3 regions of the Vogesella sp. AC12 genome follow, and region 1 is predicted to be linked to each of the others. Evidence: predicted binding sites of a transcription regulator. Region 1 holds the regulator's gene; each other region holds the start of a gene.
What was found. Region 1 encodes HrcA, which represses chaperone genes, less so after heat shock. Its sites were predicted from a motif close to ATTAGCACTCGNNNNNNNCGAGTGCTAAT; they were not measured.
Positions count from the first base shown of each region.

Region 2: a site for HrcA is predicted at 1,674-1,702, ahead of rpoH (RNA polymerase sigma factor RpoH). Genes of this name have one in related genera too.
Region 3: a site for HrcA is predicted at 2,110-2,138, ahead of groES (co-chaperone GroES). Genes of this name have one in related genera too.

Region 1 covers NZ_JANFNU010000004.1:212,025-216,203, forward strand. Annotated here, with positions in the region: gene recX (recombination regulator RecX) at 1-105, opposite strand, end outside; gene recA (recombinase RecA) at 105-1,169, opposite strand; gene hrcA (heat-inducible transcriptional repressor HrcA) at 1,411-2,427, shown strand; gene mltB (lytic murein transglycosylase B) at 2,475-3,491, shown strand; gene dnaX (DNA polymerase III subunit gamma/tau) at 3,522-4,179, shown strand, end outside.
Region 2 covers NZ_JANFNU010000014.1:2,626-6,804, reverse strand. Annotated here, with positions in the region: gene NOM55_RS15895 (PglL family O-oligosaccharyltransferase) at 1-708, shown strand, start outside; gene rpoH (RNA polymerase sigma factor RpoH) at 780-1,640, opposite strand; gene ftsX (permease-like cell division protein FtsX) at 1,759-2,667, opposite strand; gene ftsE (cell division ATP-binding protein FtsE) at 2,664-3,317, opposite strand; gene ftsY (signal recognition particle-docking protein FtsY) at 3,380-4,179, opposite strand, start outside.
Region 3 covers NZ_JANFNU010000002.1:128,433-132,611, reverse strand. Annotated here, with positions in the region: gene groL (chaperonin GroEL) at 63-1,706, opposite strand; gene groES (co-chaperone GroES) at 1,755-2,042, opposite strand; gene NOM55_RS04415 (hypothetical protein) at 2,563-3,036, shown strand; gene NOM55_RS17420 (hypothetical protein) at 3,086-3,472, shown strand; gene NOM55_RS04410 (glycosyltransferase) at 3,576-4,179, opposite strand, start outside.

The DNA.
Region 1 (4,179 bases):
GTCGGCAAACGGCGCGAGCCGCCGCTTCAGTTCCAGCCGCGAGTACTCGCGGCGGGACAGAAGATCGACGGCTCGCGCCTTCAGGCTTTTTTCAGTGCCGGCCATCAGGCATCAAAGGTGTCGTCGAGCAGCTCTTCTTCGTCTGCCGCGTCATCCTTGTTGGCGACTACCTGGACGCCGACGGTTTCGCGGATCTTGCGCTCGATTTCCTTGGCGATCTCCGGATTGTCCTTCAGCCACTGGCGGGTGTTGTCCTTGCCCTGGCCGATTTTCTGGCCGTTGTAGGCATACCAGGCGCCGGACTTGCTGATGAAGTCGTGCTCGACGCCCATGTCGATGATTTCGCCTTCGCGCGAGATGCCTTCGCCGTAGAAGATGTCGAACACCGCCTGCTTGAATGGTGGCGACACCTTGTTCTTCACTACCTTGACGCGGGTCTCGTTGCCGATGACCTCTTCGCCCTTCTTGATGCCGCCGATGCGGCGGATGTCCATGCGCACCGAGGCGTAGAACTTCAGCGCGTTACCGCCGGTGGTGGTTTCCGGGCTGCCGAACATCACGCCGATCTTCATGCGGATCTGGTTGATGAAGATCACCAGCGTGTTGGTGCGCTTGATGTTGCCGGTCAGCTTGCGCAGTGCCTGCGACATCAGGCGTGCCTGCAGGCCGACGTGGCTGTCGCCCATTTCGCCTTCGATTTCCGCCTTCGGCACCAGTGCCGCCACCGAGTCGACCACGATGATGTCGACGCCGCCGGAGCGCACCAGCATGTCGCAGATTTCCAGTGCCTGTTCGCCGGTATCCGGCTGCGAGATCAGCATCTCGTCGACCTTGACGCCCAGCTTTTGCGCGTAGGATGGGTCGAGCGCGTTTTCTGCGTCGATATAGGCGCAGGTGCCGCCCAGCTTCTGCGCCTCGGCGACCACTTGCAGACACAGCGTGGTCTTGCCGGACGATTCCGGACCGTAGATTTCCACCACGCGGCCACGCGGCAAGCCGCCAACGCCCAAGGCGAGGTCAAGGCCGAGCGAACCGGTGCTGATCACCTGCAGGTTTTCATGCACCTGGTTGTCGCTCATGCGCATGATCGAGCCTTTGCCGAACTGCTTTTCGATCTGGGCCAGTGCTGCGCTCAGGGCCTTGCTCTTGTCTTCGGAACGCTCCGCCATGCTTGCTCCATTCATTCAACGGTGTGGTGTAAGGGATTGGGTTTGATTATGTACGTTTTCATCCGGCGTGCCAAATAAAAGCGACAGGCAACGATGCGTGCGCGCCACAAGGGCAGGGACGCGCGGGATATCAAGCGCAGGATTATCGCACAAAACCCCCGGCGGCCAAGCTTGCTTCTGGCATAGCCGGCGGTGCAAGTAATGCTTTTGGCGGCAAGCCAAGCTGTGCCAGAATGGCTGCATGTTGAATGAACGTACGCAACGCCTGCTCAAGGTGCTGGTCGAGCGCTATATCGCCGACGGCCAGCCGGTCGCCTCGAAAACGTTGGCCGCAGTCTCCGGTCTGGAGCTGTCGCCGGCTTCCATCCGCAACATGCTGGCGGACCTGGAGGCGATGGGCCTGATTGCGTCGCCGCATACCTCGGCCGGACGGGTGCCGACGCAGCGCGGCTACCGCCTGTTCGTCGATCGCCTGATCACCATCCAGCCGCTGGCGGCGCCGATGGTGCAGGAGCTGCGCCACAACCTGCAGCCGGACAGCCCGCAGCGCGTGCTGCAGGCGGCGTCGCAGATGCTGTCGGAGCTGACCCAGTTTGCCGGCGTGGTGATGACGCCGCAGCGCCCGGACGGTGCCTTCCGCCAGATCGAGTTTTTGCGCCTGTCCGAGCGGCGGGTGCTGCTGATTCTGGTGACGCTGGAAGGCGATGTGCGCAACCACCTGTTCAACACCCCGCGCGATTACAGCGGCAGCGAGCTGATCGAGGCCGCCAATTTCCTCAACCAGCACTACGCCGGCCAGGCGCTGGCCGGAGTGGTCGACCGCATGGAGCAGGAGCTGACCTGCCTGCAGGGCGACATCTCCGGGCTGATGACGGAGGCGATCCGTTTCGGCCGCGAGAGCCTGAGCAGCGACGAGGTGATGGTGTCCGGCGAGGGCAAGCTGCTGTGCGCCAACGACTTCGGCGGCGACCTGCAGCGCCTGCGCGAGCTGTTCGATACCTTCCAGCGCAAGACCGAGCTGCTGCAGCTGCTGGAGCAGAGCCGGCAGGCGCCGGGCGTGAACCTGTTCATCGGCGACGAGTCTGGTGTGGTGACGCTGGACGACTGCAGCGTGGTGATCGCGCCGTACCGGATGGGCGGCCAGGTGGTCGGCACCCTCGGCGTGGTCGGTCCGACGCGCATGGCCTACGAGCGGGTGATCCCCATCGTCGACATCACCGCGCGGCTGGTCTCCAGCGCACTCAATTTCAACGACTAGAATTCAATCACCGGCCGCCTTGCGGCCAACCTTTTGACGGATCCGCCATGTCTTTTCTGCCCAAGATGCTGTTGTCCCTGCTGGTGCTGTGCGCCGCGCTGGCCCGTGCCGATGCCGCCTTTCTGGCGCGGCCGGACGTGCAGCGCTACATCGACGAACAGGTCGCCGCCGGTGCGCTGACGCGGCCGGAGCTGGAGGCAGTGTTCGCCAATGTCGAACTCAAGCCGAACATCATCAACATCATGGACCGGCCGTCCACCGCGCGGCCGTGGTACCAGTTCCGTCCCAACTTCTACAGCGAGCGGCTGATGGGCGAGGGCGTGGCGTTCTGGCAGGCCAACGAGGACGCGCTGCGCCGTGCCGAGCAGCAATACCATGTCGCGCCGGAAATGATCGTCGCCATCATCGGCATCGAGACCCGCTACGGCGGCAACACTGGCAGCTTCCGCCTCGCCGATGCGCTGTCCACGCTGGCCTTCGACTACCCGCGCCGCGCCGCGTTCTTCCGCGACGAGCTGACCGAGCTGCTGCTGCTGGCGCGCAGCGAGAACGTCAATGCCTTGTCACTGAAGGGCAGCTACGCCGGGGCGATGGGCCTGCCGCAGTTCATGCCGTCCAGCTTCCGCAAGTGGGCGGTGGATTTCGACGGTGACGGCCATCGCGACATCTGGAGCAACCGCGTTGACGCCATCGGCAGCGTCGGCAACTACTTCCAGCTGCACGGCTGGCTGGGCGGCGACGACGTGGTGGTGCCGGCCGAGGTGGCGCCGGGCGAGGCGCTGGACAAGCTGCTGGCCGACAAATTCAACCTGCACTACAGCGTGGCCGAGCTGCGCGCGATGGGCGTGTCGCCGCTGGCGCCGGTGCGTGACGACGCCAAGGCGGTGCTGTTCGCACTGGAAGTGGCGCCGGGCGAGACGCGCTACTGGCTGGGACTCAATAATTTCTACACCATCACCCGCTACAACAAGAGCACGCTGTACGCGATGGTGGCGCACGAGCTGGCGCAGGAAATCCGCAACCGCTACCTGGCGGCGCGTTTTGCCGCGACGCCTGCTCCCTGAATCGGGCGCAAACTGCTAGAATCGCCCGCCATGACCTATCAAGTTCTCGCCCGCAAATGGCGCCCCAAACGCTTCGCCGATCTGGTCGGCCAGGAGCACGTGGTGCGCGCGCTCAGCAATGCGCTGAAAGAATCGCGCCTGCACCACGCCTACCTGCTGACCGGTACCCGCGGTGTGGGCAAGACCACCATTGCCCGCATCCTGGCCAAGAGTCTGAACTGCGAAACCGGCACCACCGCCGAGCCGTGCGGCGTGTGCCAGGCCTGCACCCAGATTGACGCCGGCCGCTTTGTCGACCTGCTGGAGATCGACGCCGCGTCCAATACCGGCATCGACAACATCCGCGAAGTGCTGGAAAACGCGCAGTACACGCCGACCATGGGCCGCTTCAAGGTCTACATCATCGACGAAGTGCACATGCTGTCCAAGAGTGCCTTCAACGCGATGCTGAAGACGCTGGAAGAGCCGCCGGCGCACGTCAAGTTCATCCTCGCCACCACCGACCCGCAAAAAGTGCCGGTCACGGTGCTGTCGCGCTGCCTGCAGTTCAGCCTGCGCAACATGACGCCGCAGCAGGTGGCTGGCCATCTGGCGCACGTGCTGGATACCGAAGGCGTGAGCTTTGAGGCACCGGCGCTGGCGCTGCTCGGTCGTGCCGCCGCCGGTTCGATGCGCGATGCGCTGTCGC
Region 2 (4,179 bases), on a different contig from region 1:
AATGCCCACAATCTGGTGTTCCAGCTGCTGGCCGAGGTCGGCTTGATCGGCACCCTGGCGGTGTTGCTGGGCTTGGGCTGGGTGTTGCTGCCGTGGTGTGGCCGTCAGGCGCGGGCGGTGCATCTGCTGCCGCTGGCCATGCTGGTCATCTCGCTATTGCACAGCATGCTGGAGTACCCGCTGTGGTATCTGTATTTCCCGGCGGTACTGGTGATGCTGCTGGCGCTGGCGCCGGTGGCGGAGGGGGGCAAACGCCGCCCGTTCCGACCGGTACAGTACGGCGCGCTGCTGATGCTGCTGCTGGCGGGGTATGGCAGCTATCGTTACGTCGAGATGCAGGGCCTGTACAACCCGCGCAGCGCGCAGCAACAGCAGCGGTTGCAGCAGATCATGCGCAACGAGCCGCTGTTTGCCTTCCACGCGCTGGGGCTGCTGGATGATGTGGTGAGGCCGGGACGCGACAGTCCGTCAGCGCAGCGGCAGTGGATTGCGCTGCTGGCGCAGATGCGGCCGTATCCGGATGTGCTGCGCAAGGAGGCGCAATTCCTGGCGCTGGAAGGGCGCCCGCAGGAGGCCGCCTACACCATGCGGTTGGCGCTGGCCTCGTTCCCGACCTACGCGCCGTTTTTCCTGCGCGCGCTGTCGCCGGAAGAGCCGGCGTGGCAGCCGCTGCGGCAACAGGTGGAAGCGGCGATGCTTAAGCCGTGAACGGCGGCTGGCCAGCAATGAAAAATCCCTGCACATGGCAGGGATTTTTTGTGTCTGGCGAGGTGGGCAGATCAGCCGTCGATGACCACGCCGCTGTGCAGCGCCGTCTTCATCTTGCCCAGTGCCTTGGCCTCGATCTGGCGGATGCGCTCGGCGGACACGCCGAATTCGGCGGCGAGGTCATGCAGCGTGGCGCCGCTGTCGTCAGCCAGCCAGCGCGCTTCGATGATGCGGCGGCTGCGCGGGTCCAGTGTCGACAACGCTTCCAGCAGGCCTTCGCTCTGCAGACGATCTACCGCACGGCGCTCCAGTGTCACGGTCGGCTCGTTGTGGGCATCGGCCAGCCAGTCGATCGGGGCGTAGGCGTCGTCGTCGTTGTCGTCGGCCAGCAGCGACACGTCCTGGCCGCTCATGCGCGTTTCCATTTCGCGCACTTCTTCCGGCTTGACACCGAGATCTTCGGCAATGGCACGGGCTTCGCTGTCGCTGAGTGCGGCAAAGCTCTTCTTCATGCTGCGCAGGTTGAAGAACAGCTTGCGCTGTGGCTTGGTGGTGGCAATGCGCACCAGCCGCCAGTTGCGCAGGATGAATTCATGCATCTCGGCCTTGATCCAGTGCACCGCGAACGAGAACAGGCGCACGCCGCGGTTCGGTTCGAAGCGCTTGACCGCCTTCATCAGGCCGATGTTGCCTTCCTGGATCAGGTCGGCCTGTGGCAGGCCGTAACCGGCGTAGCCGCGGGCAATGGATACCACCACGCGCAGGTGAGACATCACCAGGCGTTTTGCCGCTTCCAGGTCTTCGTGTTGCTGATGACGCGTGGCAAGCTCGATCTCCTCTTCCTGGGTCAGCATCGGGATGCTGTTAACGGTCTGGATGTATTGCTCCAGGCTGCCGTTGGAAGAAAGTACGGGCAGGGCAAAAGTGGACATGTATTCGCAATCCTCCTAAATGGACCGACTTATCTTAGCACTCGGATTATGAGAGTGCCAGACGACAGGAGTTCCTGCCAATGGCAAATTTCAATCAGACCGATTGTCTCGCCCGATGTCACGCCGGCTGGTTTTTGCGCAGATGATGGTCTGCGGCCAACCTGGCGCCGAGCATGCTCAGCAGCACGGCGCCCAGCAGCACGCCCAGCACTTCCAGCGGCTGCAGGCTGCGTAACTGGGCATCGATGCCGTACAGGCTGGCGAATTCGGCCAGCGCCGGATTAGCCTGGTAGGCCAGCCAGCTGCTCAGGCCCCAGCATAGCAGCGCCGACAGTCCGCCCTGCCACGCCGCGTGATAGAGGAAGGGGCGACGAATGAAACTGTCGGTGGCGCCGATCAGTTTCGAGACCGCGATTTCTTCCTGCCGCGCCAGGATCTGCATGCGGATGGTGTTGTGGTTGATCAGCACCATCGCCAGCGCAAACACCACCGCCAGCAGCCAGGCAAGCTGGCCGGCGAGGGTGATCATCGCGTGCAGCTTGCGCGCCCAGGCCGCATCGAACTGCGCCAGTTCCACCATCGGCAGCCCGGACAGCTCCTTCTGCAGCAGGTCGAGCATCGCCGGCTCCAGCGCTTGCGGAGTGACGATGAAGGCGTGCGGCAGCGGATTGCTGCCGAGGCCCTCGCTGATCGCGTTCAGGCCGCTGCGCTGTTCCAGTTCTTTCAGCGCGGCATCCTTGTGCACAAAGCGGAAGGATGCAACCCGTGGATGGTGCTTGAGGCTGCTTTCCACCGCGGCCAGATCGGCCTGTTCGCTGGACAGTTCCATGAACAGCGTGATCTGCGGCGTGGTGTTCAGCTTGGCGGTCCACTGCTGCAGGCTGCTGATACCGAGATACAACGACACCGGCAGCGCCAGCGCGATGGCCAGCATCAGCAGGTTGAGCAGGTTGCCGAACGGCTGGCGCAGGATCTTCAGCAGTGCGCTGCGGGCGCTCTGTGCGTGCAGGTACAGGTAGTGTTTCATGCGGCGAATTGTCCTTCACGAAGCCGGATGATGCGGCGGCCGTAGTCTTCCATCAGCGTTTCGTCGTGGGCCGAGATCAGCACCGTGACACCAACCTGGTGGAAGGACTTGAACAGCTCCATGATGTCCAGCGCGTAGGCGCGGTCGAGGTTAGCCGACGGCTCGTCCGCCAGCAGGATGCTGGGGCGGTGCACCACGGCACGGGCAATGCACAGCCGTTGCTGTTCGCCGCCGGACAGGCGGATCGGCATCACCTTTTCCTTGCCGGCGAGGCCGACCTTGTCCAGTGCCGCCCGCACGCGGCGCTGCGCATCGCGGCGGTCGAAACCGATGATGTCCAGCGGCAGCATCACGTTGTCGAATACCGAGCGGTCGAACAGGATCTTGTGATCCTGGAACACCACGCCGATGTGCTGGCGCACATAGGGCAACTGGCTGGCGCGCAGCTTGCTCAGGTTCTGGTTGTTGACCAGCACATTGCCGCTAGTGGCGCGCTCGATACCGGAAACCAGCTTCAGCAGCGTGCTTTTGCCGGCGCCGGAATGACCGGCGAGGAACACCATCTCGCCGCTTTCCACCGCGAAGGACAGGTTGCGCAGCGCCTCGTGTCCACCGGGGTAGCGCTTGGTGACTTGGTCAAATCGGATCATCGGCAATCATCCCGCACAAAGGTTGGCCGCAACGGTGGCGGCCGGCAAGTGGATCAAGGCGCTCAGTCGAACAGCGCGTCGACAAAGTCGCGGGTCGAGAACGGGCGCAGGTCGTCGATGCCTTCGCCGACGCCGATGAAGCGCAGCGGTACCGGGTGCTGCTTGGCGATGCCGGCGATGACACCGCCCTTGGCGGTGCCGTCCAGCTTGGTGAGGATCAGGCCGGTGAGACCCAGCGCCTCGTCGAAGGCCACCACCTGGTTGATCGCGTTCTGGCCGATATTGGCGTCCAGCACCAGCACCACTTCGTGCGGAGCATCCGGGATCGCCTTCTGGATCACGCGCTTCACCTTCTTGATTTCTTCCATCAGGTGCAATTGCGTCGGCAGGCGGCCGGCGGTGTCGGCAATGACGATGTCGATGCCGCGGGCCATGGCGGCCTGCATCGCATCGTAGCAGACGGCGGCGGCGTCGCCGCTTTGCTGTGCGATCACGGTGACGTTGTTGCGCTCGCCCCAGGCAATCAGCTGTTCGCGGGCGGCGGCACGGAAGGTGTCACCGGCGGCGAGCAGCACCGACTTGCCCTGGCTCTGGAAGTACTTGGCCAGCTTGCCGATCGAGGTGGTCTTGCCGGCGCCGTTGACGCCGGCGAGCATGATCACGTAAGGCTTCTTGCCGTGCGTCTGCAGCGGCTGCTCCAGCGGCTTGATCAGCTCGACCAGCGCCTCCTTCAGCGCACCTTTCAGCTCGCTGGCGTCCTTGAGTCCCTTCAGCGACACCCGCTCGCGCACGTCGCGCAGCAGGTGGCTGGTGGCGTCCATGCCCATGTCCGACGTCAGCAGTACCGCTTCCAGCTCTTCGT
Region 3 (4,179 bases), on a different contig from region 1:
TGGCCGCAATAAAAAACCCCACGCCGTAGCGTGGGGTTTCCAGGTCGCGGGAGCGAGGCTGCTTACATCATGCCGCCCATGCCGCCCATACCACCCATGCCGCTCATGTCCGGCATCGCTGGCTTGTCTTCCGGCAGTTCGGCCACCATGCAGTCGGTGGTCAGCATCAGACCGGCGATGGACGCCGCATTCTGCAGTGCAGTGCGGGTCACCTTGGCCGGATCCAGCACGCCCATTTCCAGCATGTCGCCGTATTCGCCAGACGCCGCGTTGTAACCGAAGTTACCCTTGCCTTCCAGCACCTTGTTCACCACCACCGATGGCTCGTCACCGGCGTTCTGCACGATCTGGCGCAGCGGGGCTTCGATCGCCTTCAGCACGATCTTCACACCGGCGGCCTGGTCGGCGTTGGAGGTAACCAGACTGGTCAGGGTGGAGCGGGCACGCAGCAGGGCAACGCCACCGCCAGGCACCACGCCTTCTTCAACGGCAGCACGGGTCGCGTGCAGCGCGTCTTCGACACGAGCCTTCTTCTCTTTCATTTCCACTTCGGTGGCAGCACCGACCTTGATCACGGCCACACCGCCGGCCAGCTTGGCCACGCGCTCTTGCAGCTTTTCACGGTCGTAGTCGGAGGTCGCGGCTTCGATCTGCTGGCGTACTTCTGCCACGCGCGCCTGGATAGCGGCAACGTCACCGGCGCCGTCGATGATGGTGGAGTTTTCCTTGCCCACTTCAACGCGCTTGGCTTGACCCAGCATTTCCAGGGTCACTTTTTCCAGGGTCAGGCCCACTTCTTCGGCGATCACGGTACCGCCGGTGAGGGTGGCGATGTCCTGCAGCATGGCCTTGCGACGGTCGCCGAAACCTGGCGCCTTCACGGCAACCACTTTCAGGATGCCGCGGATGGTGTTCACCACCAGGGTGGCCAGCGCTTCGCCTTCCACGTCTTCGGCAACGATCAGCAGCGGACGGCCGGACTTGGCCACCTGCTCCAGTACCGGCAGCAGGTCGCGGATGTTGGAGATTTTCTTGTCGAACAGCAGGATGAACGGATTGTCCAGTGCGGCAATCTGTTTTTCCTGGTTGTTGATGAAGTACGGGGACAGGTAGCCGCGGTCGAACTGCATGCCTTCCACCACGTCCAGCTCGTTGTTCAGCGACTTGCCGTCTTCAACGGTGATCACGCCTTCCTTGCCGACTTTTTCCATCGCGGTGGCGATGATGTCGCCGATATCGCTATCGGAGTTGGCGGAGATGGAGCCAACCTGGGCGATTTCCTTGGTGGTCGCGCATGGCTTGGCGATCTTGGCGATCTCGCCGACCAGGGCAATCACGGCCTTGTCGATACCGCGCTTCAGGTCCATCGGGTTCATGCCGGCAGTCACGAACTTCATGCCTTCGTGCACAATGGCCTGGGCCAGTACAGTGGCGGTAGTGGTGCCGTCACCGGCCACGTCGGAAGTCTTGGAAGCGACTTCTTTCACCATCTGTGCACCCATGTTCTCGAACTTGTCCTTCAGTTCGATTTCCTTGGCAACCGATACACCGTCCTTGGTGATGGTTGGCGCGCCGAAGGAGCGATCCAGGACCACGTTGCGGCCTTTCGGGCCGAGGGTCACTTTTACGGCATCAGCCAGCACATTGACACCCACCACCATCTTGGCGCGGGCGGAATCACCAAAGCGTACGTCTTTTGCAGCCATGTTCTTCAATCTCCAGAATTCAGTTCAATAAAACGGTAACGGGTCGGATTACTCGACGATGCCCATTACGTCTTCTTCGCGCATTACCAGCAGCTCGTCGCCGTCAACCTTGACGGTCTGGCCGGAGTACTTGCCGAAAATAACCTTGTCGCCGACCTTCAGTTCCAGAGCGCGACGCTCGCCGTTTTCCAGAATCTTGCCGTTACCAACCGCAACGACTTGGCCCATGTCCGGCTTTTCAGCAGCGGCGCCAGGCAGAACGATACCGGAAGCTGTCTTCTCTTCAGCCTCGAGGCGCTTGATAACAACACGATCGTGTAAAGGACGAATTGCCATTGATCTCTCCTAATAGCAGTGGCTGTTGAAAGATGAATACCTATCAAAGCAGCAGATTGACCGAGCGACTGGCACTCGGCGCTTGCGAGTGCTAATGGTAGGGACGGGGGAAAGGATTTTCAAGGGTCGTAGCAGACGAATTTTTACCAATCGACATAACAACATCGATAGCACCAATCAAATACACCGCACACTAGACGGCCCCGATTCTTGAGTGAAAGCAATCACCCCTGATAACAGGGGAAAAGAAGCAGTCGAACTAAATCAAGGTTAACTACCCCGACTCTTGTAGGCAGTCCACCCTGTTGGTCCGGTTGGACCAAGATGCCAATAAAACAGAAAAGGCTTACTTAGAATGAGAGCAGCATGAGCGGTTAAGGCACTGGGCCCAACAGAAAAAAACCAAAGGTGTCTTAAAACCCCTCCCCCAGAGGAAATTTCCTGCTGAGCGCGACTGCGGGTTGATGGTCACCATCAGCTTGGTGGCCACCAGCGGCAAGGTGGCAAGTGAGGTCAAGAAGTGTGGCCAGTCATCACCGGCATGGTGACCATGCAGGGGGCAGCGCCTGCGCTGCAACACGTGACAACCGACATGACGGGGCCCAGATGCGCATCATCCGCGCCATCCTCGCAGGAGAGCGACGGCCGGACATCTTGGCCAGCCATCGAGATAGCCGCTGCAAAGTTTCTGATAGAGATGATTCGCCAAGCACTGATCGGCCACGACCGGCCTGAGCATCTGTTTGCCTTGCAGCAAGCCGTCACCCTGTATGACTGTTACCAGGAGCAAGTGGCGCTGTGTGACCAGCATATCGATCAGATACTTCATGGCTTGGCTACCTACCCCAAGGCTAGGCATCATGGCATGCGACAACGTAACGGCTTCGCCTTTGATGCTCGTGCTGCCCGGTATGTCATGCTGGGGCAGGACCTGACCCGGACTCATGGAATGAGTACCCTACCTGGCGTTAAAACTGGTGGCGGAATGCGGTAACGACATGGCGCGCTGACCGAGTGCCAAGCACTTCACCTCCTGGCTCTGCCTGGCACCAAGTAACAAAATCTCGGGTGGTAAAGTGCTATCAAGCAAAGCCCGACGCTCCTCCAGTCGCGCCGCCGCACTGCGCCTAGCCGCCACCACGATTGGCAAAACCGAAACGGCACTGGGGGCATTCTACCGCCGACGCGCAGCCTGGGCAGGCAAGGCCAAAGCGGTGACAGCAACCGCCCGCAAAATTGCAGTGCTGTTCTACCATGCCTTGCGCTATGGCATGGACTATGTCGATCCGGGTAGTAACTACTATGAAGCGCACTACCGGGAGCGCGCGCTCAAACAGCTTACCCGACGCGCTACATCACTGGGCTATGTGCTTGCAAGCCGTGCTGCCGTCAGAGAGAGTTTCATAGGAAGCCGCGCAGTATTTTGCTAGGTAGCCCGAGCGAAGTACCACTTCATGAACGAGTATCGACCATCGCTCATCAAGTACCGGAAGAGCAATTAGTATCAACAGCCCTTTAAGACAACAGAGCAAGCTAGTGTGAGCTGGCTACCAATTTGCGACGATCAGCCTTGGCGGCCCGATGCAACACCAGCCACCGCGGCGCGCGAAACTGAACAATCCTGCGATAAAGCCAAATGTACATTAACACGAACAACCCACAGCACAACTGCAATGCCCATTGATACTGCCAAAACAACGTTGCAGGCATTACCGAGAACAGCGCAACAGCCCACAAGTAAGGAGCAGTAAGACTATTACGGCGCAACAAATGCTTCGCCTCGCGCTTTCCCACCATCCAGCGAACCAAGCGCTTATAGATCAGCATATGGAAATGCAAGCCATCAGGCATACCAGGGGACATCTGCCGCACAAACTTCTTTCGGTAAATCGAAAAGATCGTCTCAAACACGGGATAAATCATCAGCAGCATGGGGAACCACGGGGATACCACCCCGGGGTGACGCACCACCAGCAACACAGACACTTCTGCCAGCAAGAAACCGACCAGGTAGGCGCCCGCATCACCAGCGAAAATCATTCCTCGCGGAAAATTCCATACAAAAAAACCCAGCACAGCCCCCAACAACGCAAGGGAGATCGCCAGTAAGTCCATATCACCCACAGCAAACGACACA